Regions from separate parts of the Pseudomonas sp. LS44 genome, predicted to be linked through region 2. Evidence: predicted binding sites of a transcription regulator. Region 2 holds the regulator's gene; each other region holds the start of a gene.
The links. Region 2 encodes sigma-54, which starts transcription at its own class of promoters, with help from an activator protein. Its sites were predicted from a motif close to ANTGGCATNNANNTTGCTNT; they were not measured.

Region 1: a site for sigma-54 is predicted at 4,439-4,458, ahead of nirB (nitrite reductase large subunit NirB). Genes of this name have one in related genera too.
Region 3: a site for sigma-54 is predicted at 5,466-5,485, ahead of flhA (flagellar biosynthesis protein FlhA). Genes of this name have one in related genera too.
Region 4: a site for sigma-54 is predicted at 5,128-5,147, ahead of NVV93_RS08845 (CmpA/NrtA family ABC transporter substrate-binding protein). Genes of this name have one in related genera too.

What each region holds. Positions count from the first base shown of each region.
Region 1 is NZ_CP102830.1:2,227,119-2,234,245, reverse strand. Features, by position in the region: gene NVV93_RS09880 (hypothetical protein) at 1-64, opposite strand, end outside; gene NVV93_RS09875 (TonB-dependent receptor) at 219-2,618, opposite strand; gene NVV93_RS09870 (FecR domain-containing protein) at 2,686-3,648, opposite strand; gene NVV93_RS09865 (sigma-70 family RNA polymerase sigma factor) at 3,648-4,157, opposite strand; gene nirB (nitrite reductase large subunit NirB) at 4,694-7,127, shown strand, end outside.
Region 2 is NZ_CP102830.1:893,506-900,632, forward strand. Features, by position in the region: gene NVV93_RS03940 (HPr family phosphocarrier protein) at 1-69, opposite strand, end outside; gene rapZ (RNase adapter RapZ) at 84-938, opposite strand; gene ptsN (PTS IIA-like nitrogen regulatory protein PtsN) at 952-1,416, opposite strand; gene hpf (ribosome hibernation-promoting factor, HPF/YfiA family) at 1,431-1,739, opposite strand; gene NVV93_RS03960 (RNA polymerase factor sigma-54) at 1,821-3,329, opposite strand; gene lptB (LPS export ABC transporter ATP-binding protein) at 3,468-4,193, opposite strand; gene lptA (lipopolysaccharide transport periplasmic protein LptA) at 4,193-4,753, opposite strand; gene lptC (LPS export ABC transporter periplasmic protein LptC) at 4,740-5,303, opposite strand; gene kdsC (3-deoxy-manno-octulosonate-8-phosphatase KdsC) at 5,312-5,836, opposite strand; gene NVV93_RS03985 (KpsF/GutQ family sugar-phosphate isomerase) at 5,836-6,810, opposite strand; gene NVV93_RS03990 (ATP-binding cassette domain-containing protein) at 7,040-7,127, shown strand, end outside.
Region 3 is NZ_CP102830.1:2,729,915-2,737,041, forward strand. Features, by position in the region: gene NVV93_RS12105 (chemotaxis response regulator CheY) at 1-236, opposite strand, end outside; gene fliA (RNA polymerase sigma factor FliA) at 319-1,065, opposite strand; gene fleN (flagellar synthesis regulator FleN) at 1,062-1,892, opposite strand; gene flhF (flagellar biosynthesis protein FlhF) at 1,952-3,271, opposite strand; gene flhA (flagellar biosynthesis protein FlhA) at 3,282-5,378, opposite strand; gene flhB (flagellar biosynthesis protein FlhB) at 5,686-6,822, opposite strand; gene fliR (flagellar biosynthetic protein FliR) at 6,839-7,127, opposite strand, start outside.
Region 4 is NZ_CP102830.1:1,976,446-1,983,572, reverse strand. Features, by position in the region: gene NVV93_RS08870 (tRNA-(ms[2]io[6]A)-hydroxylase) at 1-170, opposite strand, end outside; gene NVV93_RS08865 (universal stress protein) at 332-1,195, shown strand; gene NVV93_RS08860 (DUF1289 domain-containing protein) at 1,263-1,739, opposite strand; gene acnB (bifunctional aconitate hydratase 2/2-methylisocitrate dehydratase) at 2,125-4,725, shown strand; gene NVV93_RS08850 (YgdI/YgdR family lipoprotein) at 4,864-5,073, shown strand; gene NVV93_RS08845 (CmpA/NrtA family ABC transporter substrate-binding protein) at 5,261-6,484, shown strand; gene NVV93_RS08840 (ANTAR domain-containing response regulator) at 6,478-7,062, shown strand.

The sequences.
Region 1 (7,127 bases), 1.3 Mb from region 2:
CCTCGAGCCACTCGCCTTCGCGCACGGCTCCTCGGCAGTCGATGTTCAAAAATAGAAAAATCATGGCCCAGTCAGCTGTGAGTTGAACTGGACTGAGTCGACCAGCAATTGCGCTGCACTGCATTACCACCGGGCTTCAGTCCTTGATCGAAGTCGACCATGATCAATCAACAAAAGCGGCTGCGCCCTTCCCTGTGGCGCATGCTTGAGTCATCCGGTCAGAAACCCACGGTTGCCGAGAGCAGATAGGTTCTGGGGGTCGACAGGGTCAGGCCCGCTGCGCTGTCGGACGAGGTCGCGGCAGAGGCCCAATAGGTCTTGTCCAGTACGTTCTCCACCGTGGCCCGCAGGGTTACCGGGCTGCCGCCCAGTTTGAAGGCGTAACGGCCGCCCAGGTCGTAGCGTTCCCAGCTGTCGATTTCCTGCTCATTGGCTGGGTCCAAGTACTGGGAACTGGTGTGGATGGCACGTGCGGTCAGGGTCAGCCCCCGGACGCTTTCGATGTCCCATTCGGCGCCGAGGTTGGCGTTGACCTCCGGCGCGCCGGTGCCGTGGTTACCGTCGAACTCGCCATCGGTGGTATCACTCTGCTCGCTGTCGAGCAGCATCACCCCGCCCAGCAGGCGCACACCATTAAGCGGCTCGCCGAAGACGCTGAGTTCCACCCCCTGGTTGGTCAGCTCGCCGTTGGGCTTGAAGTTGTTTAGATCGTCGAACTGATAGGCCGGCTGTTCGATACGGAACAGGCTGGCGGTCAGGCCGAAGGTGCCTTGGTCGTACTTGGCACCGACTTCTGCCTGCTTGCTGCGGTATGGCGGGAACACGGTGTCGGCGTTATTTGCCGTGGTCGGCGCGGTCTCGCCCTGGGTCAGGCCTTCCACGTAGTTGGCGTACAACGACACATGGTTAGTGGCCTTGAACACCACGCCCAGCGCGGGCGACGTATCGGTTTCGTCATTCACCGGTTCGTCACGGACGCCGTCGCTCCAGGAGGTAACTTTAACTCGCTGCAGGCGCGCGCCGAGGGTCAGTAGCAGGCGATCCTCGAGGAAACCCAAGGTGTCGGCCAGGGCCACGCTGGTAAAACGGTCTTCGGTGTGGGTGCTGGTATCGAAGCGGTTCGGCCGGCCTGGGTAAGCGACTTCCACCGGGTTATAGATGTTGCCGATGCTGCGCAGGTAGCGCTCGCCGGCGTTATCGAAATCCATGTCGAAGCGGTTCAGGCTCAGGTTTACCGTGTGGTTGACCGAGCCGGTGCTGAACCACTGGCGGGCGCCAATGGTGGCGGTCTTCACGTCTTCATCGCGGCGGAAGGTGCGCGGCACCAAGGTGAAATTGCCATTGTTTTGAGTGTTCTGGACCCCGTGGCGCAGAAAGTCGTAGTTGCCTTTGCGCGCGCCATAGGCGGCGTAGACCATCAGCGAGTCGCTGACATCGAATTCGCCGCGCAAGGCGCCAAAGGAGTCTTTGGTTTGCGAATAGGTCCAAGGCTGAGCGAAGTTGCGGTCGATGTCTTCGGCTTTGGGCACCTTGGCCCCGGGAGCCAGTTCGACACGCTCCTGCGGCGCGTCGGCACGGCGATTTTGATGGCCGATGTCTAGCGACAGACGCACCCGCTCTTCCCGCAGGTCCAGGCCGAGCACACCGGTTTCGCGCTTGAGCGCCTGATGGTCCCACTCGGTATCACCGGACTGACGCACGCCGTTGAAGCGCACGCCGAAACGCTGGTTCTCACCCAAGCGTCGGCCGATGTCCACCGCGCCGCCGAACTGCCCCTCCGAAACGTAACTGCCGGTGAACTCAGTGACCGGCGCATCTGTGGCGCGCTTGGGCACGATGTTGATGCCGCTGCCGATGCTGCCGCGCGGGGCGATACCGGACAGTACCGCGCTCGGCCCCTTGAGGATATCGACGCGTTCGGCGATCTCCATGTCGATGGCATAGGTCGGCAGGATGCCGTACAGGCCGCCATAGGAGACGTCACTGTTGAACAGGCTGAAGCCGCGCACGGTGAACTGCTCGAAACGCCCGCTGGCCGGGTTGGAGGTGCGCACCGATGGGTAGGCAGCCACAGCATCGCCGAGGGTGCGGGCTTGCTGGTTCTTCAGCGCTTCCTTGGTGTAGGACGTGACGCTGAACGGGCTGTCCATGAAATCCTGGTCCCCGAGCATGCCCTGGTAACCGGCTCGCGCCACCTGGCCACCGGCGTAAGGTTGGTCGCCCACCACGCCGCGTGCACCGCGAATCGAGGTGCTGGGCAGTTGCAGGCTGCCTTCGTCCAGGGCCGGGGTCAGGGTGTAAGCCTGTTCGCCCACCGGCTGCAGTTGCAGGCCGGTGCCCTGCAGCAGCCGGGCAAAGCCCTCCTCCACGCCGTATTCGCCGGACAGGCCATTACTGGCGCGCCCGCTGACCAGCGCAGGGTCTACTGACAGGTTGACCCCAGCCAGGCCGGCGAAACGGGTCAGCGCCGCGCTCAGACTGCCAGCCGGCACCTGATAACTGCGCCGGGCGGCGTCTTCCGCCCAACTGGTCGAGATAAACAATGGACTGGCGCTCAGACTCATCACGAGACCCAAGCGGAATAACGGGCGAAAACGGCAAGGCGGCACTGCGGGCATGGGAAGGAATTCTCGATTTTATTCACTTACCCGGAATGACCAGCGACCTGAAAAAAAGGGACAGGCTTCAGGTAATGTTTTTTCGAGGGGCATTTCTTTGCGGGATCAGGGTGACCCAGTAACGGGTACGCGAATGCACCTCCAGCGGCAGGCTAGCGGCCAGCAGTGAGAGCACACGATCGGTGTTGTCGAGGCGGAAACTGCCGGTGACCCGCAAGCTTTCCAGCTCCGGTTCCCAGCGCAACAGCCCGGGGCGATAACGGCTCAGCTCGCGCAGGAAATCCCCCAGCGGTTGGTTCTGTGCCATCAGCACCCCATCGCGCCAGCCAGGCAGCAAGGTGTCGAAGGTGTCGGCAGATCCGGCGCCGCTAGCTTGCAGGCTGATCTGCTGCCCTTCACGCAAGACCAGAATCGGGCCGTGCAAGGGCTGCAATTGCACCGAACCGCTGACCACCGACACCTGGCAATCCCGCTCGTTGAGGCGCACACAAACTTCGCTGCGACTGACGATGATGCGGCCATAAGGCGCCTGGATGGTCAGCGGCGCGCTGCCAGGGACCTTGAGCGCCATTTCTCCGCGGACCAGGGTCAGTTGGCGGACGCCCAGATCGATGTTGACCGCACTGGAGGTGTTCAGCTGCAACGAACTGCCGTCGGCCAAGGGGATTTGTGTGTGCTCGCCGATACCGGTATGCAGGTCGGCGCGCCATACATCCAGCGGCAACTGCCGGCCCAGCAGCCAGATTGCCGGTACCAGTGCCGCGACCCCGAGGGCGCGTTTGAGCACCGCTCGGCGTGCCGGATCCGGGCGATCCAGAGTAGCCATCGCCAGAGCCGTCGGCAGGCCGGAAAACCGCTGGCGCAGCAGCTGCGCCTTCTGCCAGGCACTCTCATGGCTGCTACTGCTGTTGCGCCAGTTCTGCAGGCGAGCGTGATCGTCTTCATTGGCCGCGCCAGATTCCAGCAGCGCCAACCACTGGGCCGCCGCGCGTGCCACCTCACGGGCCTCGTTGGAAGGCACTGAGTGCATCACAGCTCCACCAGTAGGCAATGCTCGTAGGCCTGGGCCATGTAACGTTTGACGGTGCGTTCGGACACTTCAAGGCGTTCGGCGATCTCGCGGTAACCCAGCCCTTCCAGTTGGCTCCAGAGAAACGCCCGGCGCACCAGAGCCGGTAGACCGTCAAGCAACTCATCCAGGGCCTGCAGGGTTTCCAGCAGCACCCAACGTTGCTCCGGCGATGGCACGCTCTCTTCGGGTAGCTGCGCCAAGGCGTCCAGGTAGGCCTGCTCCAGATTGCGCCGGGTGTAGAAGTTGCTCAGCAGGCGTTTACCCACCGTCAGCAGATAGGCCCGTGGCTCGCGCATCTCGGCGACCTGCTGGGAGCTGGAAAGCACCCGCAGGAAGGTGTCCTGACTCAGGTCCGCCGCATCCCAGGCATTGCCCATGCGTCGGCGCAGCCAGTTCTCCAGCCAGCTTCGATGGTCGCGGTACAGGGCGTGTAGGCTGTGCTCCGGTGGCGCCGCTACTTCAATCATCTCATGGGGCCTTGCGCGAAGACGGCTCAAATGCGAGTGATTCTAATTAGGACTACCCCGCTACACCAAGTCCTTTTGGGTATTCCGGATCTCTCCCCCCTTCAATTCGTCCTACAGAGGCGACGTAGGTCGGGGATGTGCGCGGCAATCGCCCCAAAAAAGGGACTGAGCCAAACGCTGCGCACATTTGTGGCTCAGCGCCTGCCGCAACAAACGCTTAATTCTCCGCAAATAACCCCACACATCCCACTATTCAGCGCGATTCGCCGGTTGTCCGGGAGACTGGCACGCAACCTGCTTATACCCCAGCACAACCTGCCGGACACCCGGCAGCGCACTCCCCGTGGTCACTGTCGACCACTTGCCGTTCAGGCGCGGGGATGAGTGACCCCGAGCAACGGCGCTCAGGTCAGCACTCCACAATAACTATGAATACCAGGCAAAGGCGCCTGGAGCTAATCGACAGCTCCAGGCGCCTTTTTTTGCATCTTTTTTAACCGCGTTGCCCCGGCAGCGGCTTGTACTGAGGAACGGCTATGAACTCCTTCGTCACTCCGATCAAGAGCGAAACCCTGATCGTCATCGGCAACGGTATGGTCGGCCACCACTGTGTCGAGCAACTGATCGAACGCGGTGCGCTGGCCCACTATCAGGTGCACGTATACGGCGAAGAACGCCAACGCGCCTATGACCGTGTGCACCTCTCCGAGTACTTCGGCGGTAAGGATGCCGAAGACCTGGCCCTTGGCGACGCCGACCTGTATGCCCGCAACGGCGTGCATCTGCACCTCGGCGAGCAAGTCCTGGAGATCGACCGCGAGCGCCAGGAAGTGGTCACCAACCACGGCCGCCGCGCTTACGACCGTCTGGTGCTGGCCACCGGCTCTTACCCCTTCGTACCGCCGATTCCCGGCGCCGAAGGCAATTCGCGCCTGGTCTACCGCACCCTCGACGATCTCGACGCCATTCGCGCCGCTGCGGCCAATGCCCGTCGCGGCGTCGTGGTCGGCGGCGGCCTGCTCGGCCTGGAAGCCGCCAACGCGCTGAAATCGCTCGGCCTGGAAGCCCACGTGGTGGAGTTCGCCCCGCGGCTGATGCCGGTCCAGTTGGACCCTGACGGCGGCGCCGCCCTGCGTGCGCGCATCGAAGCCCTTGGCGTCGGCGTACACCTGTCGCGCGCCACCCAGGACATCGTCATCGGCGAGGAATACGCCTACCGGATGAACTTCAACGACGGCGAATTCCTGGAAACCGACCTGATCGTGTTCTCCGCCGGGATTCGCCCGCAAGATGCCCTCGGCCGTAGCTCGGGCCTGGAAATCGCTCCGCGCGGCGGCGTGGTGATCGACAACGACTGCCGCACCAGCGACCCGGCGATCTTCGCCATCGGCGAGTGCGCCTCCTGGAACGGCAGCATCTTCGGCCTGGTCGCCCCCGGTTACACCATGGCGCGCAACCTCGCCGCGCAGCTGGTTGGCCAGGCGCACGAGCCGTTCACCGGCGCGGACATGTCAACCAAGCTCAAGCTGCTCGGCGTCGACGTCGGCTCGATCGGCGACGCCCATGCGGCCACGCCGGGCGCCAAGAGCTACCGGTTCATCGACGAAGCCAACGCCAGCTATCGGCGCCTGGTGGTGTCCGCCGATGGCCAGCACGTGATCGGCGCGGTGCTAGTCGGCGACAACAGCTACTACGACACCCTGCTGCAGTACGCACAGAACGGCATCAAACTGCCGCAGGAACCGTCCAGCCTGATCCTGCCGCTCTCCGACGGCGCGCCGACCCTCGGTGCCGACGCACTGCCGGACACCGCGACCATCTGCTCCTGCCACAACGTCAGCAAGGGCGCGGTGTGCTGCCAGGTCGACGCTGGCATCACCGACCTCGGCGAACTGAAGGCGGTGACCAAGGCCGGTACCGGCTGCGGCGGTTGCAGCGCGCTGCTCAAACAGGTCTTCGAACATGAGCTGAGCGCCCGTGGCGTGGCCGTCGACAAGAGCCTGTGCGAACACTTCGCCCACACCCGCCAGGAGCTGTACGCCATCGTGCGGGTAGAAGGGGTGATCAGCTTCGAGGAACTGCTGGCCAAGCACGGCCGCGGCCACACCGGTTGCGACATCTGCAAGCCGGCGGTGGGCTCGATCCTCGCGTCGTGCTGGAACCAGTCGATCACCGACCCCGCGCTGGTGCCGCTGCAAGATACCAACGACACCTTCATGGCCAACATGCAGAAGAACGGCACCTACTCCGTCGTGCCGCGTATTCCCGGTGGCGAAATCACCCCGGACGGGCTGATCGCCATCGGCGCGGTGGCGAAGAAGTACGACCTCTACACCAAGATCACCGGCGGCCAGCGCATCGACCTGTTCGGCGCGCAACTGCATGAGTTGCCGGATATCTGGGGCGAGCTAATCGCCGCCGGCTTCGAGACCGGCCACGCCTACGGCAAGTCGCTGCGTACCGTGAAGTCCTGCGTGGGCAGCACCTGGTGCCGCTACGGCGTGCAGGACAGCGTGGGCATGGCGCTGATCCTCGAGGACCGCTACAAGGGCCTGCGCTCGCCGCACAAGATCAAGTTCGCCGTCTCCGGCTGCACCCGCGAATGCGCCGAGGCGCAGAGCAAGGACGTCGGTGTGATCGCCACCGAGAAGGGCTGGAACCTCTATGTCAGCGGCAACGGCGGCATGCGTCCACGGCACGCCGAGCTGTTCGCCACCGATCTGGATGACGCCACCCTGATCCGCTACATCGACCGGTTCCTGATGTTCTACGTGCGCACCGCCGACCGCCTGCAACGCACCTCGGTCTGGCGCGAGTCGCTGGAAGGCGGCCTGGACTACCTCAAGGAAGTGATCATCGACGACAGCCTGGGCCTGGCGGGCGAGCTGGAAGCGCAGATGCAGCTGGTGGTCGACCGCTACGAATGCGAATGGGCCAACGCCATCCAGGACCCGGAGAAGCTCAAACGCT
Region 2 (7,127 bases):
GACAAACTTGGCGGCAGCGCGGGCATGCAGGCCGAGCTTGTTGATGATGGTGATCTCACAGACGGGCATCGCGGCAAAAATCCTTAGCTAAGGTCGCGGTGGCGAACCTGAACGTTCTTCAGATGTTGGAGTGACTGACCGAGGCGTTCGGCCAGATAGACCGAGCGGTGGTGACCACCGGTGCAGCCGATGGCGATTGTCACATAGGCACGGTTGCTGGCGGCAAAACGCGGCAGCCATTTGGTCAGGTAGGCGTAGATATCCTGATACATCTCTTCCACATCGGGCTGCGCGCTGAGGTAGTCGATGACTTCCTGCTCAAGTCCGGAGTGCTCACGCAGCTCTGGCTTCCAATAGGGATTGGGCAGGCAGCGCACATCGAACACCAGATCGGCATCGACCGGCATGCCGCGCTTGAAGCCGAAAGACTCGACCAGAAAGGCGGTGCCGGGCTCAGGTTTGTTCAGCAGGCGCAGCTTTAGGCTGTCGCGCAACTGATAAAGGTTGAGGTGGCTGGTATCGATGCGCAGATCGGCGAGGTCGGCAATCGGCCCGAGCAATGTGGACTCATCGGCGATCGCCTCTGCGAGTGGGCGGCGCTCGTTGGTTAGCGGGTGACGGCGACGGGTTTCCGAGAAGCGCTTGAGCAGTACCTCCTCGTCGGCATCCAAATACAGCACGTCGCAATTGATAAACCGGGCGCGGACTTCGTTCAGCAGCTCCGGGAAGCGCTCGAGTTGGCTGGGCAAGTTGCGCGCATCTATGGATACCGCGACCAGCGGCTCGATCAATTCGGTATGCAACAACGAGCGCTCGGCAAGCTCGGGAAGCAACCCGGCGGGAAGATTGTCGATGCAATAGAAACCGTTGTCCTCAAGGACATCGAGGGCGGTGCTCTTGCCTGAGCCGGAGCGGCCGCTGACGATGATCAAGCGCATGAGGAGGGCTTCCTTAGGAACCGTTCTGAACGTCTACAACCACTTGGTATAGGTTGTCGCTACTTTGCGCATGACGCAGACGCTCACGTACTTCGTTGCGATCGAGCATGCTGGCGATCTGCCGCAGCAATTCGAGGTGTTCGTCGGTAGCCGCTTCCGGTACCAGCAGTACAAATAGCAAGTCGACTGGGGCGCCATCGATGGCGTCGAAATCGACTGATGCTTCCAGGCGCAATACCGCGCTGATCGGAGCAGTACAGCCTGGCAACCGGCAATGGGGAATGGCGATGCCGTTACCGAAGCCGGTGGAGCCGAGTTTTTCACGGGCCACCAGACTTTCAAAGATGTCCTGGCCATCGAGGTCGGGCAGTTCGCGAGCGACCAGGTTGGCGATTTGTTCCAGTACGCGTTTTTTACTGCCACCCGGCACGTTCACCAGGGAACGGCCGGGGGTCAGGATGTTTTCAAGTCGAATCATGGGAAGGAAGGTTATTAGCGAGCCGTAGCGCCTTGCAGGCGACCTAGCTGCTTCTCCTTATATTTGATGAGTTGGCGATCGAGCTTATCGGTAAGCAGATCGATCGCGGCGTACATGTCTTCGTGTTCGGCGTTGGCGACGATTTCGCCGCCGGCGATGTGCAGAGTCGCTTCGATTTTCTGTTTGAGCTTCTCGACCTCCATGATGACCTGCACATTGGTGATCTTGTCGAAGTGGCGCTCCAATCGTCCGAGTTTCTCGGCGACATAGTCGCGCATGGCGTCGGTCACATCCAGTTGATGTCCACTGATGTTGACTTGCATACCGCGTTCTCCTTATTGCCGTGTGTAAGAACAGGCTAACGGGCCTGTAACCGGAACACTTTGGCTTGGATCAATGTTCCGTCACATCAGTCGCTTGCGTTCGCTGGAGGGGGCTATTCCGAGGGATTCACGGTATTTGGCGACGGTGCGACGGGCCACTTGAATGCCCTGTGCTTCCAGTAAACCAGCGATCTTGCTGTCGCTCAACGGCTTTTTCGCATTTTCCGCGGCGACCAGTTTTTTGATGATTGCGCGGATCGCGGTAGACGAGCATTCGCCGCCTTCGGAGGTACTGACGTGGCTGGAGAAGAAATATTTCAGCTCGTAAATACCGCGTGGGGTATGCATGAATTTCTGTGTGGTGACCCGTGAAATGGTCGATTCATGCATGCCAACGGCTTCGGCGATGTCGTGCAGAACCAGCGGTTTCATCGCTTCGTCGCCATAGTCGAGGAAGCCGCGTTGATGTTCGACGATCTGCGTGGCGACCTTCATCAGCGTTTCGTTGCGGCTTTGCAGGCTCTTGATAAACCAGCGCGCTTCCTGCAACTGATTGCGCATGAAGGTGTTGTCGGCACTAGCGTCGGCGCGTTTCACGAAGCCGGCGTATTGCGGGTTGACCCGCAAGCGCGGCATGGCTTCCTGGTTGAGCTCCACCAGCCAGCGATCGTTGTGTTTGCGCACGATGACATCCGGCACCACATATTCCGGCTCACTCGATTCGATCTGCGAGCCCGGGCGCGGATTAAGGCTTTGAATCAGTTCGATGATTTGGCGCAGCTCGTCTTCTTTCAAGCGCATGCGACGCATCAGTTGGCTGTAATCGCGCCCCCCGAGCAGATCGAGATAGTCGCTCGCCAGGCGTTGAGCCTCGCTCAGCCAGGGGGTCTTTGCTGGCAGCTGGCGCAATTGCAGCAGCAGGCATTCGCTGAGGTCGCGTGCACCGATGCCGGCGGGTTCGAACTGCTGGATGCGGTGCAGCACCGCTTCGATTTCATCGAGTTCGATATCCAGTTCCGGATCGAAGGCTTCCAGCACTTCCTGCAGGGTTTCGTCCAGATAACCCTGATTGTTGATGCAATCGATCAGGGTAACGGCGATCAGGCGATCTTTATCGGACATCGGCGCCAGGTTGAGCTGCCAGAGCAGGTGGGTCTGCAGGCTCTCGCCGGATGAGGTGCGGGTGGTGAAATCCCACTCGTCATCATCGTTGCTGGGCAGGCTGCTGGCGCTCGTCTGGTAGACATCTTCCCAGGCGGTATCGACGGGCAACTCGCTGGGTATGCGTTCGTTCCACTCGCCTTCTTCGAGATTCTCGGGCGACGAGTTGGTTTCCTGATAGCTGGTTTCGCTAAACGATTCGGCCTGTTCCGGCGTGGAATTCTGAGTGTCAGCGCCATTGGCCAGCGGATCGGTGTTGTCGAAATCCTCGCCTTCTTCCTGGCGCTCCAGCATCGGGTTGGATTCCAGAGCTTCCTGAATCTCTTGCTGGAGATCCAGGGTGGATAGCTGGAGGAGGCGGATGGCCTGTTGCAGCTGCGGTGTCATCGTCAGCTGCTGGCCCATCTTAAGGACTAGCGATGGTTTCATGGCAGGGGCTTAGTACCTTGTTCGCCGGCGCAGGGCGCCATCCACTACAGGGCGCGAGGCGCCGTTAGGAAGCAAATTATATGCCCAAGCTTTGGGTGTTTTTCTAGTCCGTTGTTTGCTTCCCGGTAATTTGCCGCGTTACAGGCGGAATTCATGCCCCAGGTAGACTTCCTTGACCAACTGGTTGGCCAGGATCGTCTCGGCATCGCCCTCGGCGATCAATTGGCCGTCATTGACAATGTAGGCGGTTTCGCAGATGTCCAAAGTCTCGCGCACGTTGTGATCGGTGATCAAAACGCCAATGCCTTTGGCTTTAAGGTGATGAATGATTTGCTTGATGTCGCCTACCGAAATGGGGTCGACCCCGGCGAACGGTTCATCGAGCAGGATGAATTTCGGTGCGGTGGCCAGCGCTCGGGCGATTTCCACCCGGCGGCGCTCGCCACCAGACAGGCTCATGCCGAGGTTGTCGCGGATATGGCTGATATGGAATTCCTGCAGCAGGCTTTCCAGCTCTTTGCGGCGTCCGGCGCGGTCGAGTTCCTGGCGAGTTTCGAGGATCGCCATGATGTTGTCGGCAACCGACAGCTTGCGAAAAATTGATGCTTCCTGCGGCAGATAGCCAATACCGGCGCGAGCGCGACCGTGCATCGGCAGGTGCGTGACGTCTTGTTGGTCGATGCGCACGCGGCCCTGATCAGCGCCCACCAGGCCGACAATCATGTAGAAACAGGTGGTTTTGCCAGCGCCGTTGGGGCCGAGCAAGCCAACGATCTGCCCACTTTCGATGGACAGGCTGACATCGCGAACGACCTGGCGGCCTTTGTAGCTTTTCGCCAGGTGTTGGGCTTTCAGGGTGGCCATTACTGAGGTGCCTGCTCTGCGGCGGGTTTGGTCTTCGGCTGGATGACCATGTCGATGCGTGGGCGCGGCGTGGTCACGTTGGTGCCTGTGGCGCGGCCTGCGTTGACGATCTGACGCTGGGTGTCATAGACGATTTTTTCGCCTTCGAAGGTGTTGCCTTCCTGAATGACCTTGGCTTGGTCGATCAGGACGATGCGATCTTTGCTGGCGAAATACTGGATGGTCAGGCCGTAGGCTTTGACGATCTCCTTATCGACTGCCGGCTTCTGCTCGTAATAGGCCGGTCGACCGACCGAGGTGAACACGTCGATGTCGCCCTGGGCGGTCTGCGTGATGGTTACTGTGTCGCCAGTAATCTTCATGCTGCCTTGGGTAATGATCACGGTCCCGCGGTATACGGCCACGCCCTGCTTGTCGTCCAGCTCGGCGCTGTCGGCCTGCACGCGGATCGGTTGTTCGCGGTCGTTCGGCAGTGCCCATGCACTGGGGCTGGCAATGGCGACGCCCAGACTAAGCAGCAGGGGCAGTGTGCGAAGGGAAAAAGGGTTAACGAACCTCATGCTGGCCTCTTACGTTGGACAGCAGGTGCACCCGGCTGTCTTTCAAGTACGCTTTCATTCCATTAGCCGTGGTCACCCCATTGGCGGCCTCGATTCTAACGGCTTGCTGGGTTTGCGCATATTCCTTGTCGGGGAACACGGTCATGCGGCTGCTGGTAATGACGGTCGGTCGACCTTTTGCATCGGTGCGTTCAATGCGCACGCTATCGATCAATTCAACTTCTTCGCCATTCGGCGACACCTCGGCGCGCTCGCTGCGTACATGCCACGGCAGGGGCGTGCCCCGATAGAGCTCGAGGTCTGGGCGGCTGACCATGGTGACGTCGGTAGCCCGGATGTGCTCGATTTTTTCGCCAAGCAGTTGGTAATGCAGCTTGCCGTCTGCCTGAAACTGTACGGTGCGAGCGTTCAGCGCATAGAAATCGATGGCGGTATCGGTATCGGTGCTGGCCGTCTTTTCATTCTCGGGGGCGATATTCCAGTAACCCAGGGCGGCAAGCAGGGCGGCCGCCAGGCAGAAAAACAAGGTGAGAAGTACTTTGCGCAGCATGCAGAGCCCTATAGGTAGGCGGCTTGGGCGGCGTCGAGGCTGCCCTGGGCGCGCATGATCAATTCACAAAACTCACGAGCTGCACCTTCACCGCCGCGCGCCTGGGTAACGCCATGCGCGTGCTGGCGGACGAAGTTGTCAGCGCTCGCCACTGCCATGCCCAGGCCGACGCGGCGGATGACCGGTAGATCGGGCAGGTCGTCGCCCAGGTAGGCGACCTGCTCATAGCCGAGATTGAGCTCGCCGAGCAATTCATCGAGCACGACCAGTTTATCCTCGCGGCCCTGGTAAAGATGCTGGATTCCCAGATTCTGCGCGCGGCGCTCGACCACGGGGGTCTTGCGCCCGCTGATAATCGCCGTGCGCACACCAGAATTGATCAGCATTTTGATGCCGTGGCCATCCAGCGTATTGAACGTCTTGAATTCGCTGCCATCGGTGAGGAAGTACAGGCGTCCGTCGGTAAGTACTCCGTCGACGTCGAAAATCGCTAGCTTGATATTGCGTGCACGCTGCAGCAGTTCATCGCTCATTACATTACTCCTGCGCGCAACAGGTCGTGCATATTCAGGGCGCCAACGGGGCGATCCTGATCGTTGACCACCACCAGTGCATTGATTTTGTGGTCTTCCATGATTTTTAGCGCTTCGGCGGCGAGCATTTCCGCTCGTGCGGTTTTGCCGTGCTGGGTCATGACTGCATCGATGCTGGCGTTGCGGATGTCGATGCCGCGATCCAGGGCACGGCGCAAATCGCCGTCGGTAAAGATCCCGGCGAGACGGCCATCCGGCTCGATGACGGCGGTCATGCCGAGCCCTTTCTGGGTCATTTCCAGGAGGGCGACTTTCAATTCAGTGCCGCGCGCTACCTGTGGCAGTTCGGCGCCAGAGTGCATAACGTTTTCCACTTTGAGCAACAAGCGGCGACCTAGCGCGCCGCCCGGGTGCGAGAAGGCGAAGTCCTCGGCGGTGAAACCGCGTGCTTCCAGCAGCGCGATGGCCAGCGCGTCACCGAGCACCAGGGCGGCGGTAGTGGATGATGTGGGGGCCAGATTCAATGGGCAGGCTTCCTGGGGGACGCGGGCATCCAGATTGGCTTCGGCTGCCTTGGCCAGCGGCGAGTCAGGATTACCGGTCATGCTGATCAAGGTAATTCCCAGGCGCTTGATCAGCGGCAGTAGGGTGATGATTTCTGCCGTCGAGCCGGAATTGGAGAGCGCCAGCACGAGGTCATCGCGGGTGATCATGCCCATGTCGCCATGGCTGGCTTCGGCGGGGTGAACGAAGAACGACGTGGTGCCGGTACTGGCCAGCGTCGCCGCGATCTTGTTGCCGATGTGCCCCGACTTGCCCATGCCGACCACCACTACCCGACCCTTGCAGGTCAGAATCAGCTCGCAGGCGCGTACGAAGTTGGCGTCGATACGGGGCAGCAAGCCTTGTACCGCTTCGAACTCCAAGCGGATGGTGCGCTGCGCGGACTGGATCAGGTCGCGGGGTTGAGTCATGGCGAATCGCTGTGCTGGGCGGTTAAAGGGCGACGATTATAACGGCAAAGGGCGAATCACTCACCTGAGCTTTACTTTTCGAGGGTTCAGCTCTCTCGCAAGCGGTTTCGCGCTTGGGTGGTAACAGGCTCGATGCTATAGTGCGCCGCCTATTCGGCCCGTCCAGTTAGCGCGCTTTCCTCTTGAGGACGCTAGTCCTGAGTGGGAGGCTGCATCGCAAGGAGTTCAGATGAGCGCCGATAATCCCTACGCTGTGGAATTGAAAGGTGTCTCTTTCAGGCGCGGTTCGCGCAGCATTTTCGAAAACATCGATTTGC
Region 3 (7,127 bases), 1.8 Mb from region 2:
AGCACCGGCAGGTGCTTGAGGCGCTCGTCGGCGCGTACCGCGCGTAGCAGGTCGATGCCAGTCATGCCCGGCATGTTCCAGTCGGTCACCAGAAAGTCGAAATTGCCGCTTTGCAGCATCGGTAGTGCGCTGGTGCCATCGTCCGCCTCGGACGTGTTGGTGAAGCCCAGATCACGCAAGAGGTTCTTGATGATCCGTCGCATCGTCGAGAAATCGTCAACGATGAGGATTTTCATGTTTTTGTCCAAGTCGACCTCCGGTCAGTCTTAAAACGCCCCCGCCCGGGAAAGCGTCAATCAATCGTGCAACTGCAAATTTTCAGCGCGCGCGCCACTCGCCCAAACGTGCGCGCAGACGCGCTGCGCACTGGCTATGCAACTGGCTGACCCGCGACTCGCTGACCCCCAGCACTTCGCCGATTTCCTTGAGATTGAGTTCTTCGTCGTAATACAGCGACAACACCAGCTTCTCGCGCTCCGGCAACTTGGCAATGGCGTCCGCCAGGGCCCCCTGGAAGCGTTCGTCTTCCAGTTCTCGTGCAGGTTGTGAGTGGGTACTTTCGGCGTCTTCAGCCAGCTCGCCATGTTCGCCGTCCTGGAGCAGGTCGTCGAAACTGAATAGGCGGCTGCCCAAAGTGTCGCCAAGAATGCCGTAGTAATCTTCGAGACTCAATTGGAGTTCGGCCGCAACCTCCTGATCTTTAGCGTCGCGTCCGGTTCGCGCTTCAATTTTCCGGATTGCGTCGCTGACCATGCGGCTGTTGCGGTGCACTGAGCGCGGTGCCCAGTCGCCTTTGCGCACCTCGTCGAGCATCGAGCCGCGGATGCGGATGCCGACGAATGTCTCGAAGCTCGCGCCTTTGCTGGCATCGTATTTCTTCGAGGCCTCGAGCAGGCCGATCATCCCTGCCTGGATCAAATCCTCGACCTGCACATTGGCTGGCAAACGGGCCAGCAAGTGGTAGGCGATGCGCTTGACCAACGGCGCATATTGTTCGATCAGCTGGTGCTGGGCATCACGAGCCTGTGCCTTGTAGTACATACGCAGTCCAGTGGTTGCGGTCATATGGCCGATTCGGTGGACGGATGCTTGACCAGACGTTCGACGAAGAATTCCAGATGGCCGCGCGGATTGGCCGGAAGCGGCCAGCTATCGACTTTCTGGGCGATCGACTTGAACGCCAGGGAGCACTTCGAGCGCGGGAAGGCTTCATAAACCGCGCGTTGTTTCTGTACGGCTTTGCGCACCGATTCGTCATAGGGCACGGCGCCGACATACTGCAACGCGACGTCGAGGAAGCGATCGGTGACCTTGGTCAGTTTGGCGAACAGATTGCGACCTTCCTGCGGGCTGTGGGCCATGTTGGCCAGCACCCGGAAGCGGCTCATGCCGTGGTCGCGGTTGAGCAGTTTGATCAGCGCATAGGCATCGGTGATTGAGGTCGGCTCGTCGCAAACCACCACCAGCACCTCCTGGGCGGCGCGCACGAAGCTGACTACCGCATCGCTGATGCCGGCAGCGGTATCGACGATCAGGACGTCGAGGTTGTCGCTGATCTCACTGAATGCCTGGATCAGCCCGGCGTGCTGCATGGGCGTCAACTGCACCATGCTCTGCGTGCCGGAAGCCGCGGGTACCACGCGGATGCCGCCGGGCCCCTGAATGATCACGTCGCGCAGATCGCACGTGCCATCGATCACATCGGCCAGGGTGCGCTTGGCGGTCAGGCCCAGCAGCACATCAACGTTGGCCAAGCCAAGGTCGGCGTCCATCAGCATTACCCGGCGACCGAGGTCGGCCAGGGCCAGGGACAGGTTCACCGAGACGTTGGTCTTGCCAACGCCGCCCTTGCCACCGGTCACTGCGATCACCTGTACGGGGTGCATTGCCATGTTATTTCCACACCTTGTAATGCTTCATTTGACTGCTTCCCTTGCGGCCATCGAAATATCTAGCCAACGCGCCGTTCAGCGCCTTGATAGAGGCCGGCAAACATCTCGGCCATGACGTCTTCGCTCGGCTCATCCGGCGTTTGCAGGCTGACCGCACGACTCACCAGTTGATGGCTGCGCGGTACCTGTAAGTCATCGGGAATGCGCGGGCCATCGGCCAGATAAGCTACCGGTAACTGCTGACCGATAGCCAGCCCTAGAACCTCACCCAGATTCGCCGCTTCATCCACCTTGGTGATGATGCAGCCCACCAGCCCGCAGCGTTTGTAGCTATGGTACGCCGCCTTGAGCACCTGACTCTGGCTGGTCGCCGCCATCACCAGATAATTCCGCGATTTGATGCCACGCGCCGCCAGGCTTTCCAGCTGCAGACGCAGGGCCGGATCGTTGGCCGGCAGGCCGGCGGTATCGATCAACACCATGCGCTTGCGCGCCAGCGGCGTCAGGGCCTGAGTCAGCGAGTGATCCGGGTCGACCTGGGTTACCGAGACGTTGAGGATGCGCCCGAGGGTCTTCAGCTGTTCCTGCGCGCCAATCCGGAAGCTATCCATGCTGACCAAGGCGACATTTTGCGCGCCGTACTTGAGCACGTAGCGTGCCGCGAGCTTGGCCAGGGTGGTGGTTTTGCCCATGCCGGCCGGACCGACCAGGGCAATCACCCCACTCTCTTCCAGCGGCTCCAGCTTCGGCGTGCGAATCGCCTGGGCCAGATGGGCGAGCAACATGCGCCAAGCCTGGCGCGGCTCGTTGATATTGGCGACGCGCTCCAGCAGGTTGCGCGACAGCTCGGCGGGCAGGCCCATACGTTGCAGACGCCGCCAGAGGCTGGCCTGCTGCGGACGACGGTTCTGCATCTGCCCCCAGGCCATGGAACCCAGTTGCACCTCGATCAATTCCCGCAGACTGCTCATCTCGGAGCGCATGGCGTCCAGGGCACGTTGATCGGTGGCGACCGGCGCAGCGACAGGCGCTACCGGCAGCGGGCGCTCCAGATGCACCGGCGTGGCCGAGAGCTCGGGAGCGACCAAGGATTCGTTGGCAAACAGCTGACCGTCTTTCTTCAGCGCTTCACCCTTCTCGCGCAACACCAGCTCTGCCTGCGCCGAGGCGATCTTCGCCTGAGTCTTGCGCAGCTCGGCTTCCAGCGCCGGGTTGGGCTGCACCGGCGCCGCCGGCATTTGATAATCCAGGGCGGCAGTCAATTCGACACCGCCAGCAACCCGACGGGTGCCGATGATCGACGCATCGGCGCCCAGCTCATCGCGAACCAGTTTCATGGCTTGGCGCATATCGGCAGCGAAAAAGCGTTTGACTTGCATGGCCTGGACCTCAGTTCTGTCCGACGGTGGCGACAATAGTTACCTGCTTGTTGTCAGGGATTTCCTGGTAGGCCAGCACGTGCATGTTCGGCACGGCCATCCGGGCAAACCGCGACAGCATCGCCCGGACCGGACCGGCTACCAGCAATATCGCCGGCTTGCCGAGCATTTCCTGACGCTGGGCGGCGTCCACCAAGGAACGCTGCAACTTCTCAGCCATGCCAGGTTCGAGGAGGATTCCATCCTCGGCACCTTGACCGGCCTTCTGCAAGCTATTGAGCAATATCTGTTCCAACCTTGGTTCCAGGGTGATCACAGGCAGCTCCGGCTCTAGTCCCACAAGGCTTTGCACGATTGCGCGGGCCAGCGCGACACGCACTGCAGCGATCATCGCGGCGGGATCTTGACTCTTGCCGGCGACGTTGGAGATGGCCTCGGCGATCGAACGGATGTCGCGCACCGGCACTTGTTCTTGCAGCAGCGCCTGCAGGACTTTCAGCAGCGTCGACAGCGAAATCATTCCCGGCACCAGCTCTTCAGCCAGCTTCGGCGAGTTTTTCGCCAGCACCTGCAACAGTTGCTGGACTTCCTCGTGGCCGAGCAGCTCATGGGCGTGCTTATGCAGAACCTGGTTGAGATGAGTGGCGACCACCGTGCTGGCGTCCACCACCGTGTAACCGAGCGATTGCGCCTGGTCGCGCTGGGCGACGTCGATCCACACCGCTTCGAGGCCGAACGCCGGATCTTTGGCGGCCACGCCGTTGAGCGTGCCAAACACCTGACCGGGATTGATCGCCAACTCGCGATCGGGATAGACCTCGGCTTCGGCCACGCTGACGCCCATCAGCGTCAAACGGTAGGCGTTCGGCTGCAGGTCGAGGTTGTCGCGGATATGCACCGAGGGCATCAGGAACCCCATCTCTTGCGAGAGCTTCTTGCGGACCCCTTTGATCCGCGCCAGCAGCTGGCCGCCCTGGTTGCGGTCGACCAGCGGAATCAGCCGGTAACCCACTTCGAGGCCGACCATATCCACTGGAGTGACGTCGTCCCAACCCAGCTCCTTGATTTCCTGGGCCTTGTGCGCCGGCAGTAATTCTTGCTGGCGCTGCACTTCCTGTTCGGCCACGTGTTTGGCCTGATTCTGCCGATTGGCGATCCAGTAAGCCGCGCCGCCGGCAATGGCGCCGAGGCTGATAAACGACAGGTGCGGCATGCCCGGCACCAGGCCCATGGCGATGAGGATCGCCGCCGACACCGCCAGCGCCTTGGGCGAGGCGAACATTTGCCGGTTGACCTGCTGGCCCATGTCTTCGGAGCTGGACACCCGGGTGACCATGATCGCCGCCGCGGTGGACAGCAGCAGCGAGGGGATCTGCGCCACCAGACCGTCACCGATGGTCAACAAGGCGTAAACCTTGCCCGCATCGCCAAAGCTCATCTGGTGCTGGAAGATGCCGATAGCCATTCCGCCGATTAGGTTGATGAACAGAATCAGCAGACCGGCCACCGCGTCACCGCGCACGAATTTACTGGCACCGTCCATCGAACCGTAGAAGTCGGCTTCCTGAGCCACTTCGGTACGACGCTTCTTGGCTTCTGGCTGATCGATCAAACCGGCGTTAAGGTCGGCGTCGATGGCCATTTGTTTACCGGGCATGGCGTCCAGGGTGAAACGCGCGCTGACCTCGGAAATCCGCCCGGCACCCTTGGTGACCACCACGAAGTTGATGATCATCAAGATCGCGAACACCACGATACCGACCACGTAGTTGCCGCCGATCACCACATCGCCGAACGCCTGGATCACTTTACCGGCGGCGTCGTGGCCGTTCTGCCCATGCAGCAGCACTACGCGGGTGGAGGCGACGTTAAGCGCCAGGCGCAGCAAGGTAGCGACCAGCAGGATGGTCGGGAACACCGCGAAATCCAGCGGCCGCAGCGCGTAGACGCTGACCAGCAGGACGACAATCGACAGGGCGATGTTGAAGGTGAACAGTACGTCGAGGAGGAACGGCGGCACCGGCAGCATCATCATGCCGAGCATCGCCAGCAGCAGCAGCGGCACGCCAAGACTGCCCTGGCGCAAGCCCGCCAGATTGGTGCGCATGTTGCCGATCAACTGTGAACGATCTACTGCCACGTCCTAACCCCGACTAACCATTCTTTTGACGCCGACAGGCGCTTTTCAGAAGGTATGGCAAGAAGCATTCCAACTCGTCAGGGGGCGGGTGAAATAGGGTTGGGCGTAGCGCGGAGTTGCGTCGTGCGGGTGGTCGTAGGTTGGGCTGAGCTCCGCGATGCCCAACGTCGGAGTCCGGCGTGGTCACGGTGTTGCGGCTCGGCACCGCCTGTTGGGCATCGTCGCGGGCTCCTCAGCCCAACCTACAATCGCGGGTCCTCCCGCGACGAGGCGATCACTCGTCGCGGCGCAGATCCGGCGGTATTGGCAGGTCGTTCAGCGGCGTCGGGCGTTTGCCTTTGCCGGTCTGGAACTGGCGCAGCTGGTAGACATAGGCCAGGACTTGGGCGACGGCCAGATAGAGGCCTGCGGGGATCTCCCGGTCCAGCTCAGTGGAGTGATACACCGCCCGCGCCAGGGCCGGCGATTCGAGGATCATGACCTTGTGCTCTTGGGCGATCTCGCGGATTTTCAACGCCATGAAATCGCCACCCTTGGCCAGCAACACCGGCGCCGCGCCTTTGCTCGGGTCGTATTTGAGCGCCACGGCGAAGTGCGTCGGGTTGGTGATCACCACGTCGGCCTGCGGGACCGCAGCCATCATCCGCCGCTCGGACATCTCGCGCTGCATCTGCCGGATCCGCTGTTTGACCTCGGGCTTGCCTTCGCTGTCCTTGTACTCGTCGCGCACTTCCTGCTTGGTCATCATCAGCTTCTGCTTGTTGTCCCAGAGCTGAAACGGCACATCCACCGCGGCAATCAGGATGATCCCGCAGGACATCCACAGGGCGCTCCAACCGACCACCTGCACGCTGTGCAAAATCGCCATATCCAGCGGCTCCTGGGCAATCGCCAGCAACGCATCGCGATCGCTGGACAGCACCGCCAACGCCACCAGCAGCACCACCAGGAACTTCGCCAAGGCCTTGACCAACTCGATCAACGCCTTGGCCGAGAACATCCGCTTGAGCCCGGCCAGCGGATCCATGCGACTGAACTTGGGCTGCAACGCCTCCATGGAGAACAGCCAGCCACCCAGAGCAATCGGACCGAGGATAGAGGCAATCAGCAAAGTAACGAACAATGGCACCAGCGCTTCGATCGCCATTTTTCCCGACGCCATCAGCCACAGGCCCATGGACTGCTCGTTGAGCAACACCTCACGCGACAGGCTGAAATTGGCACGCATGACCTGCATCATCATGTCGGCCAAGCTGCCGCCAGTGGCCAGCAAGCCACCAGTGCCCGCCAACAGAATGGCCAGCGTGTTGAGCTCGCGGGACCGCGCGATCTGACCCTTTTCACGTGACTCGCGTCGCCGCTTCTCTGTGGGTTCCTCGCTCTTGTCGGCGCCGCTTTCGCTCTCGGCCATCAGCGCGGACTCCTCATCAGCGCGCCTGGGCCATGTCGCGCAGCAATTGCAGCGCTTCGCTGGCCAGCGATTGGTATTGGGCAAGGATGTCGGCCAAGCCGATCCAGACGATCACCAGGCCGACCACCAGAGTCAGTGGAAAGCCGATGGAGAAGATGTTCAGCTGCGGCGCGGCTCGGGTCATCACGCCGAAGGCCAGGTTGACGATCAATAGCGCAGTGATCGCCGGCAATACCAGCAACAGCCCGGCGCCGAGTACCCAGCCGAGTTTGTTGGCGATCTCCCAATACTGCGCAGTCAGAAAA
Region 4 (7,127 bases), 1.1 Mb from region 2:
TCGGCCTTTTCGACGTAACGAAACAGTAGCGTAATAGCTGTCGATGCAGCCTTTTTCTCGCAATTAGCATGGTCGATCAATAGCAAGTCCTGATTAGCCAAAGCCTGAGCAATCCAGGCGTCTGGCGTAGGACAAAGCAGGAAGTTTTCGATTTCCGGAAGCAGTTGCATGGGCTCACGAGGGCGCTACGGTGGCGCTGGCAGAGGACGTCAGGGCGGGCCATTATACGAATGCAAGCCAGGACGGCCAGCGGTGCGTTGATTTAGATCAAAAACGCACGAACCTGACACCTACTACAGTGCAATCAGTAGATTCCAGGGAGATGACGACCATGCAAGCAATACGCAGCATTCTTGTATTAATGGAACCCGACGAGTCAGAAGGCTGGGCAATCAAGCGAGCCAAACTGATTTCCAGCGTCACCCAATCGCATCTGCATCTTCTGATTTGCGATAAAAAAAGCGACCACACTCCCTTCCTTGACCAAGTCAGTGCATCCCTCCAACTCGACGGCTATAGCGTTTCCAGCCAACAGGCGTGGCATGAGACCGAGTACCAAACCATCATCAGCGCACAGCAGGCCGAAGGCTGCGGCCTGGTGATAAAGCGGCATCTGCCGGACAATCCGCTGAAAAAAGCCCTGCTCACTCCGGACGACTGGAAGCTTTTGCGGCACTGCCCTTGCCCGGTATTGATGGTGAAAAGCGAAAAACCCTGGACTGGCGGGACGATTTTGGCAGCCGTCGATGTCGGGAACTCAGACAGCGAACATCGCACCCTGCACTCCAGCATCGTTAGCCACGCCCACGAGATTGCCGCGCTGGCCAAAGCCGATCTGCACGTCATTGCCGCCCATCCGTCACCAATGCTGTCGGCCGCCGACCCGGTATTTCAGCTCAAAGAAACCATCGAATCGCGTTATCGCGAGCAGTGCCTTGGCTTCCAGACAGAATATTCAATCGACGACCAGCATCTGCATGTCGAAGAGGGCCCGGCCGATGTGCTGATTCCCTACATCGCCCACCAGCTCGGCGCGGCAGTGACGGTTATCGGCACCGTTGCCCGCAGCGGTCTGTCAGGGGTACTGATCGGCAATACAGCCGAGGTAGTGCTCGACACCCTGGAAAGCGATGTGCTGGTTCTCAAACCGGACGCCATCATTGCCCATCTCGAGGAACTGGTAGCGCAGCACTGATCAAGCGCGCACCAAACATGACAAAGCCGCCAACAAAGGCGGCCTTGTCATGCCTTTAATCAGTGCATCAGACGCGCTTTTCCATGCCTTCGAGAAGAAAACGCGGCGCGATGTAACGATCGTAATGCGCTTCGGAGAGCAGAAAGAACTCCCGATCAATGGCATCGCGCAGCTCCGGCAGCGCCCAATCGCGGAACTCTGGCAGCAGAGCCATCCCATAGGCGTCCAACTGGCTGATCACCCGTGCGCCCCGCGCGATCAGCTGATATGCCCAGCAGTAAGGCGACTGCTCGGGGACGAAGCGGATTTTGCGCTGTTCAAGTTGATTGCGTAGGCGCGCGGCATCGAATACATCCAGCTTGGCTTCCATGACCTGGGCCAGAAGGATCTCCAAACGCTGCCAGACCGCGCGTTTTTCTTCCTCGCTGTAGGCGTTCCAGTTGACTACTTCGTGGTGAAAGCGCTTGCAGCCACGGCAGACCAGATCGCCATACACCGTAGAGCAAAGGCCTACACAGGGAGTCTTGATGCGCTGGTTGGACATGATCGATAGGCAATGGGCAGCGGAACAGGCCGGCATTTTAGCCCGTTGCCCAGGCAGGGTCACCTCAGTTTCCATGCGGGTTTACGCTTAACTTTGCCGGTCCTTTCCAGTAGAATCCCTCCGCCTTTTAGGCGTAGATGTCCGTTGGAAGCTGTTTTCAAAGCGTCACGAGCACAGTTGTTTCCGCCAGGAAGATACTGGCGCTGGTTTCGAGCTCCGAACCTGCGCCATCCCTCATCCTGCAGCGTAAAACTTTGAAAACAGCTTCTGGATGGAGCCACTGAAACCATCGTTCGCAGCTCATAAAGCTGTTGCGCGGATGTGTTTAGCGGTTTCCTGAATGCGTCCCGGACACCCTTTGGGACCACTGATGAGGGTAATTACTGTGCTTGAAGCCTATCGCAAACATATTGAAGAGCGTGCCGCTCAGGGTATCGTCCCTCAGCCGCTGAACGCCGAACAAACTGCAGGCCTGGTCGAGCTGCTGAAGAATCCTCCGACTGGTGAAGAGTCTGTCCTTCTGGACCTGATCACCAACCGTATCCCGCCGGGCGTGGACGAAGCCGCTTATGTCAAAGCCGGCTTCCTTTCCGCCATTGCCAAAGGCGAAGTCAGCTCCCCGCTAATCAACAAGCAACATGCCGTTGAGCTGCTGGGCACCATGCAGGGCGGTTACAACATCGCCACTCTGATTGAGCTGCTGGACAGCGCCGAGCTGTCGACCGCCGCTGCCGAACAGCTGAAGCACACCCTGCTGATGTTCGACGCTTTCCACGATGTCGCCGAGCGCGCCAAGAACGGCAACGCCAACGCCCAAGCCGTACTGAAATCCTGGGCCGAGGGCGAGTGGTTCAAGAACAAGCCGGCACTGGCCGACAAAATTACCCTGACCGTATTCAAGGTTCCTGGCGAAACCAACACCGACGACCTGTCGCCGGCGCCGGATGCCTGGTCGCGCCCGGACATTCCGCTGCACGCCCTGGCCATGCTGAAAATGACCCGCGACGGCATCGAGCCGCAAGAACACGGCGTTACCGGTCCGCTGAAGCAGATCGAAGCTGTTAAGGCCAAAGGCTTCCCGGTTGCCTACGTTGGCGACGTGGTCGGTACCGGTTCTTCCCGTAAATCCGCTACCAACTCGGTGCTGTGGTTCTTCGGCGACGACATCCCCAACGTGCCGAACAAGCGCGCTGGCGGTTTCTGCTTCGGTAACAAAATCGCTCCCATCTTCTACAACACCATGGAAGATGCCGGCGCCCTGCCGATCGAGTTCGACGTTGCCAACCTGAACATGGGCGACGTGATCGACGTCTACCCGTACGCCGGTAAAGTCACCAAGTACAACACCGAAGAAGTTCTGGCCACCTTCGAACTGAAGACCCCAGTACTGCTCGACGAAGTACGTGCTGGCGGCCGTATTCCGCTGATCGTCGGCCGTGGCCTGACCGAGAAGGCGCGCGCCGAACTGGGCCTGCCCTCCTCTGATCTGTTCGCCAAGCCAGAGCAACCAGCAGAAAGCAGCAAGGGCTTCACCCTGGCGCAGAAGATGGTCGGCAAGGCGTGCGGCGTAGCCGGCGTGCGTCCGGGCACATACTGCGAGCCGAAGATGACCACCGTCGGCTCCCAGGACACCACGGGCCCGATGACCCGCGACGAGCTGAAAGACCTGGCTTGCCTGGGCTTCTCTGCCGACCTGGTGATGCAGTCCTTCTGCCACACCGCGGCCTATCCGAAGCCGATCGACGTCACCACCCACCACACCCTGCCAGATTTCATGCGCAACCGTGGTGGCGTGTCCTTGCGTCCGGGTGACGGCATCATCCACAGCTGGCTGAACCGTATGCTGCTGCCGGATACCGTTGGTACCGGTGGTGACTCGCACACCCGCTTCCCGATCGGTATCTCCTTCCCGGCCGGTTCCGGCCTGGTCGCCTTCGCTGCCGCGACTGGCGTGATGCCGCTGGACATGCCGGAATCGGTTCTGGTGCGCTTCAAGGGCAAACTGCAACCAGGCATCACCCTGCGTGACCTGGTCCATGCCATCCCTTACTACGCCATCCAGAAGGGCCTGCTGACCGTCGAGAAGAAAGGCAAGAAGAACGCCTTCTCCGGCCGCATCCTCGAGATCGAAGGTCTGGACGAGCTGACCGTCGAACAAGCTTTCGAACTGTCTGACGCCTCGGCCGAGCGCTCTGCTGCAGGTTGCACCATCAAGCTGCCGGAAAAAGCGGTTGCCGAGTACCTGCAGTCCAACATCACCCTGCTGCGCTGGATGATCAGCGAAGGATACGGCGATGCGCGCACCATGGAGCGTCGCGCCCAAGCGATGGAAGCCTGGCTGGCCAACCCGCAGCTGATGGAAGCCGACAAGGACGCCGAGTACGCCGAGATCATCGAGATCGATCTGAGCGAAGTGAAAGAGCCCGTGCTCTGCGCGCCGAACGATCCGGACGATGCCCGTCTGCTGTCCAGCGTCCAAGGTCAGAAGATCGACGAAGTGTTCATCGGTTCCTGCATGACCAACATCGGCCACTTCCGCGCTGCCGGTAAGTTGCTCGAGAAAGTCAAAGGTGGCATCCCGACTCGTCTGTGGCTGTCGCCGCCGACCAAGATGGACGCTCACCAGCTGACCGAAGAAGGCTACTACGGCATCTACGGTAAAGCCGGCGCGCGCATGGAAATGCCGGGCTGCTCGCTGTGCATGGGTAACCAGGCGCGCGTAGCTGCCAACTCCACCGTGGTGTCGACTTCGACCCGTAACTTCCCGAACCGTCTGGGCGATGGTGCCGACGTATTCCTCGCCTCGGCGGAGCTGGCGGCTGTTGCTGCCATCACCGGTAAGCTGCCGACCGTCGAGGAATACATGGTCTACGCGAAAGACATCGACAGCATGGCTGCCGACGTTTACCGCTACCTGAGCTTCGACCAGATCGCCGAGTTCCGTGAGGCCGCTGCGAACGCCAATATCCCGGTCGTTCAAGCCTAAGCGTTACCTGGCATCAAAAGAGCCCCGCCTAGTGCGGGGCTCTTTCTTTTTCCGGGCTTGCTAGCCCTGTGGCGAGCACTTACCTTGCACACGCGGGCCGCCAATTTGCTGCCCCTTGGACGATCTAGGAGTAGGTTCATGAAACATTGGATTTTCGCCATTTTCTGCGCAGCCGCACTTGCTGGCTGCTCCAGCGAATACATCATCACCACCACCGATGGGCAGATGCTCACCAGCGACGACAAGCCGGAGCTGGATAAAGACACCGGCATGCTGGAGTTCGAGGACGGTGAAGGCCGCAAGCAGCAGATCCCGCAAAGCAACGTGAAACAGATGATCGAACGCTGAGCAATCTCGCGATTCCAGAGCCCCGCTTCGGCGGGGCTTTTTTCTGCCCGCACGCATGGCACATGCCTTGCTAACCCATTACTGCAGCTGTCTCCAATGGCGGAACAGCACCAAACTAAGGCGTCGCTCCGGCCGCTGGCTTCTTGGCAGGAATGACGCTTTTTCGTTACAGGATGGAACTGGGCACATGAGCGACCACCGCACTACTCGCGACGACACCCTGGCCTGGGTCGCCGGCACTGACGCACCGGAAAAGAGCACTCTGGACCTGGGCTTCATGCCGCTCACCGACTGCGCCTCCCTAATCGTCGCGGCCACGCAAGGCTTCGCCCAACCCTATGGCCTGAACCTCAACCTGCATCGTCAGGCCTCCTGGGCCACCTTGCGCGATCGCCTGCTGAGCGGCGCCTTGGACGCCGCGCAGATGCTCTATGGCCAGGTCTACGGTGCACACCTGGGGATTGGCGGCAGCGCCACGCCGATGGCCATTCTCATGGGACTGAGCCAGAACGGTCAGGCCATCAATCTGTCGCAAGCGTTGAAGGCTGCCGGCGTGACCAACCGTAAAGCGCTCGCCAAACACGTGCACCAGAACGGCGCAAAACTCACATTCGCCCAGACCTTCCCCACCGGCACCCACGCCATGTGGCTGTATTACTGGCTGGCCAGCCAGGGCATCCACCCGCTCGACGACGTCGCCACCGTGGTGGTGCCGCCACCGCAGATGGTCGCCCATCTACAGGCCGGCCGGATTGACGGCTTCTGTGCCGGCGGCCCGTGGGGCGCGCTGGCCATCGAAGAAGGCCAGGGCTTTACCCTGGCGACCAGCCAGATGATCTGGGCCGACCACCCAGAGAAGGTCCTCGGTGTCACCCGCGAGTTCGTCGAGCAATTCCCCAACACCGCCCGCGCGTTGACCATGGCGGTCCTTGAGGCCAGCCGGTTCATCGACGCCAGCGAAGCCAACAAGCGCAGCACCGCCCAACTGCTCAGCGGCAGCGACTACGTCGGCGCGCCGTTGAGCAGCATCGAGCCGCGCTTCCTCGGCCACTACGCGGACGGCCTGGGCAACAGCTGGGACGATCGCCACCCACTGCGTTTCCATGGCGACGGCGTGGTGAACATGCCCTATCTGTCCGACGGCATGTGGTTCATGACCCAGTTCCGCCGCTGGGGCCTGCTGCGCAGCGATCCCGATTACCTTGGCGTGGCCCAGGACGTGCAGCAGATTGCGCTGTACCGCGACGCCGCCTGCGCACTGGGTATCCAGGTGCCGGATGAGCCAATGCGCAGCGCCACCCTGATCGACGGAAAAACCTGGGACGGCAGCGACCCTAGCGGCTACGCCCGCAGCTTCACCCTGCACGCCCTGCACGATCAACCGCGCTCTCGGGTCAACGCACCATGCTGAAAATCCTCCTGATCAACGACACCGTGAACAAGGTCGGCCGACTCAAGGCGGCACTGGTCGAGGCCGGCTTCGAAGTCATCGACGAATCCGGCCTGACCATCGATCTGCCGGCGCGCGTCGACGCCGTGCGCCCCGACGTGGTGCTGATCGACAGCGATTCGCCAGGGCGCGACGTCATGGAGCAGGTGGTGCTGGTCAGTCGCGACCAGCCGCGGCCGATCGTCATGTTCACCGACGAACAGGACCCCGGCGTGATGCGCCAGGCGATCCGCGCCGGGGTAAGCGCCTACATCGTCGAAGGCATCCAGGCACAGCGCCTGAAGCCGATTCTCGACGTCGCCATGGCCCGCTTCGAGAGCGACCAGGCCTTACGCGCGGAGCTGCAGGCCCGCGATGCACAACTGGCCGAGCGCAAGCGTGTGGAACACGCCAAGGGGCTGCTGATGAAGATGCGCCAGTGCAGCGAGGAAGAGGCCTACACGCTGATGCGCCGTCAGGCCATGAGCAAACAGCAGAAGCTGCTGCAGGTCGCCGACCAGATCATCTCCATGCACGAATTGCTCGGCGGCGGCGCGTAGCTCGGGCCGGGCGCGGCGATAAGCTGCCAGCGCCCTCTCGACAGAAGCCCCCGCGCCCGCTTATC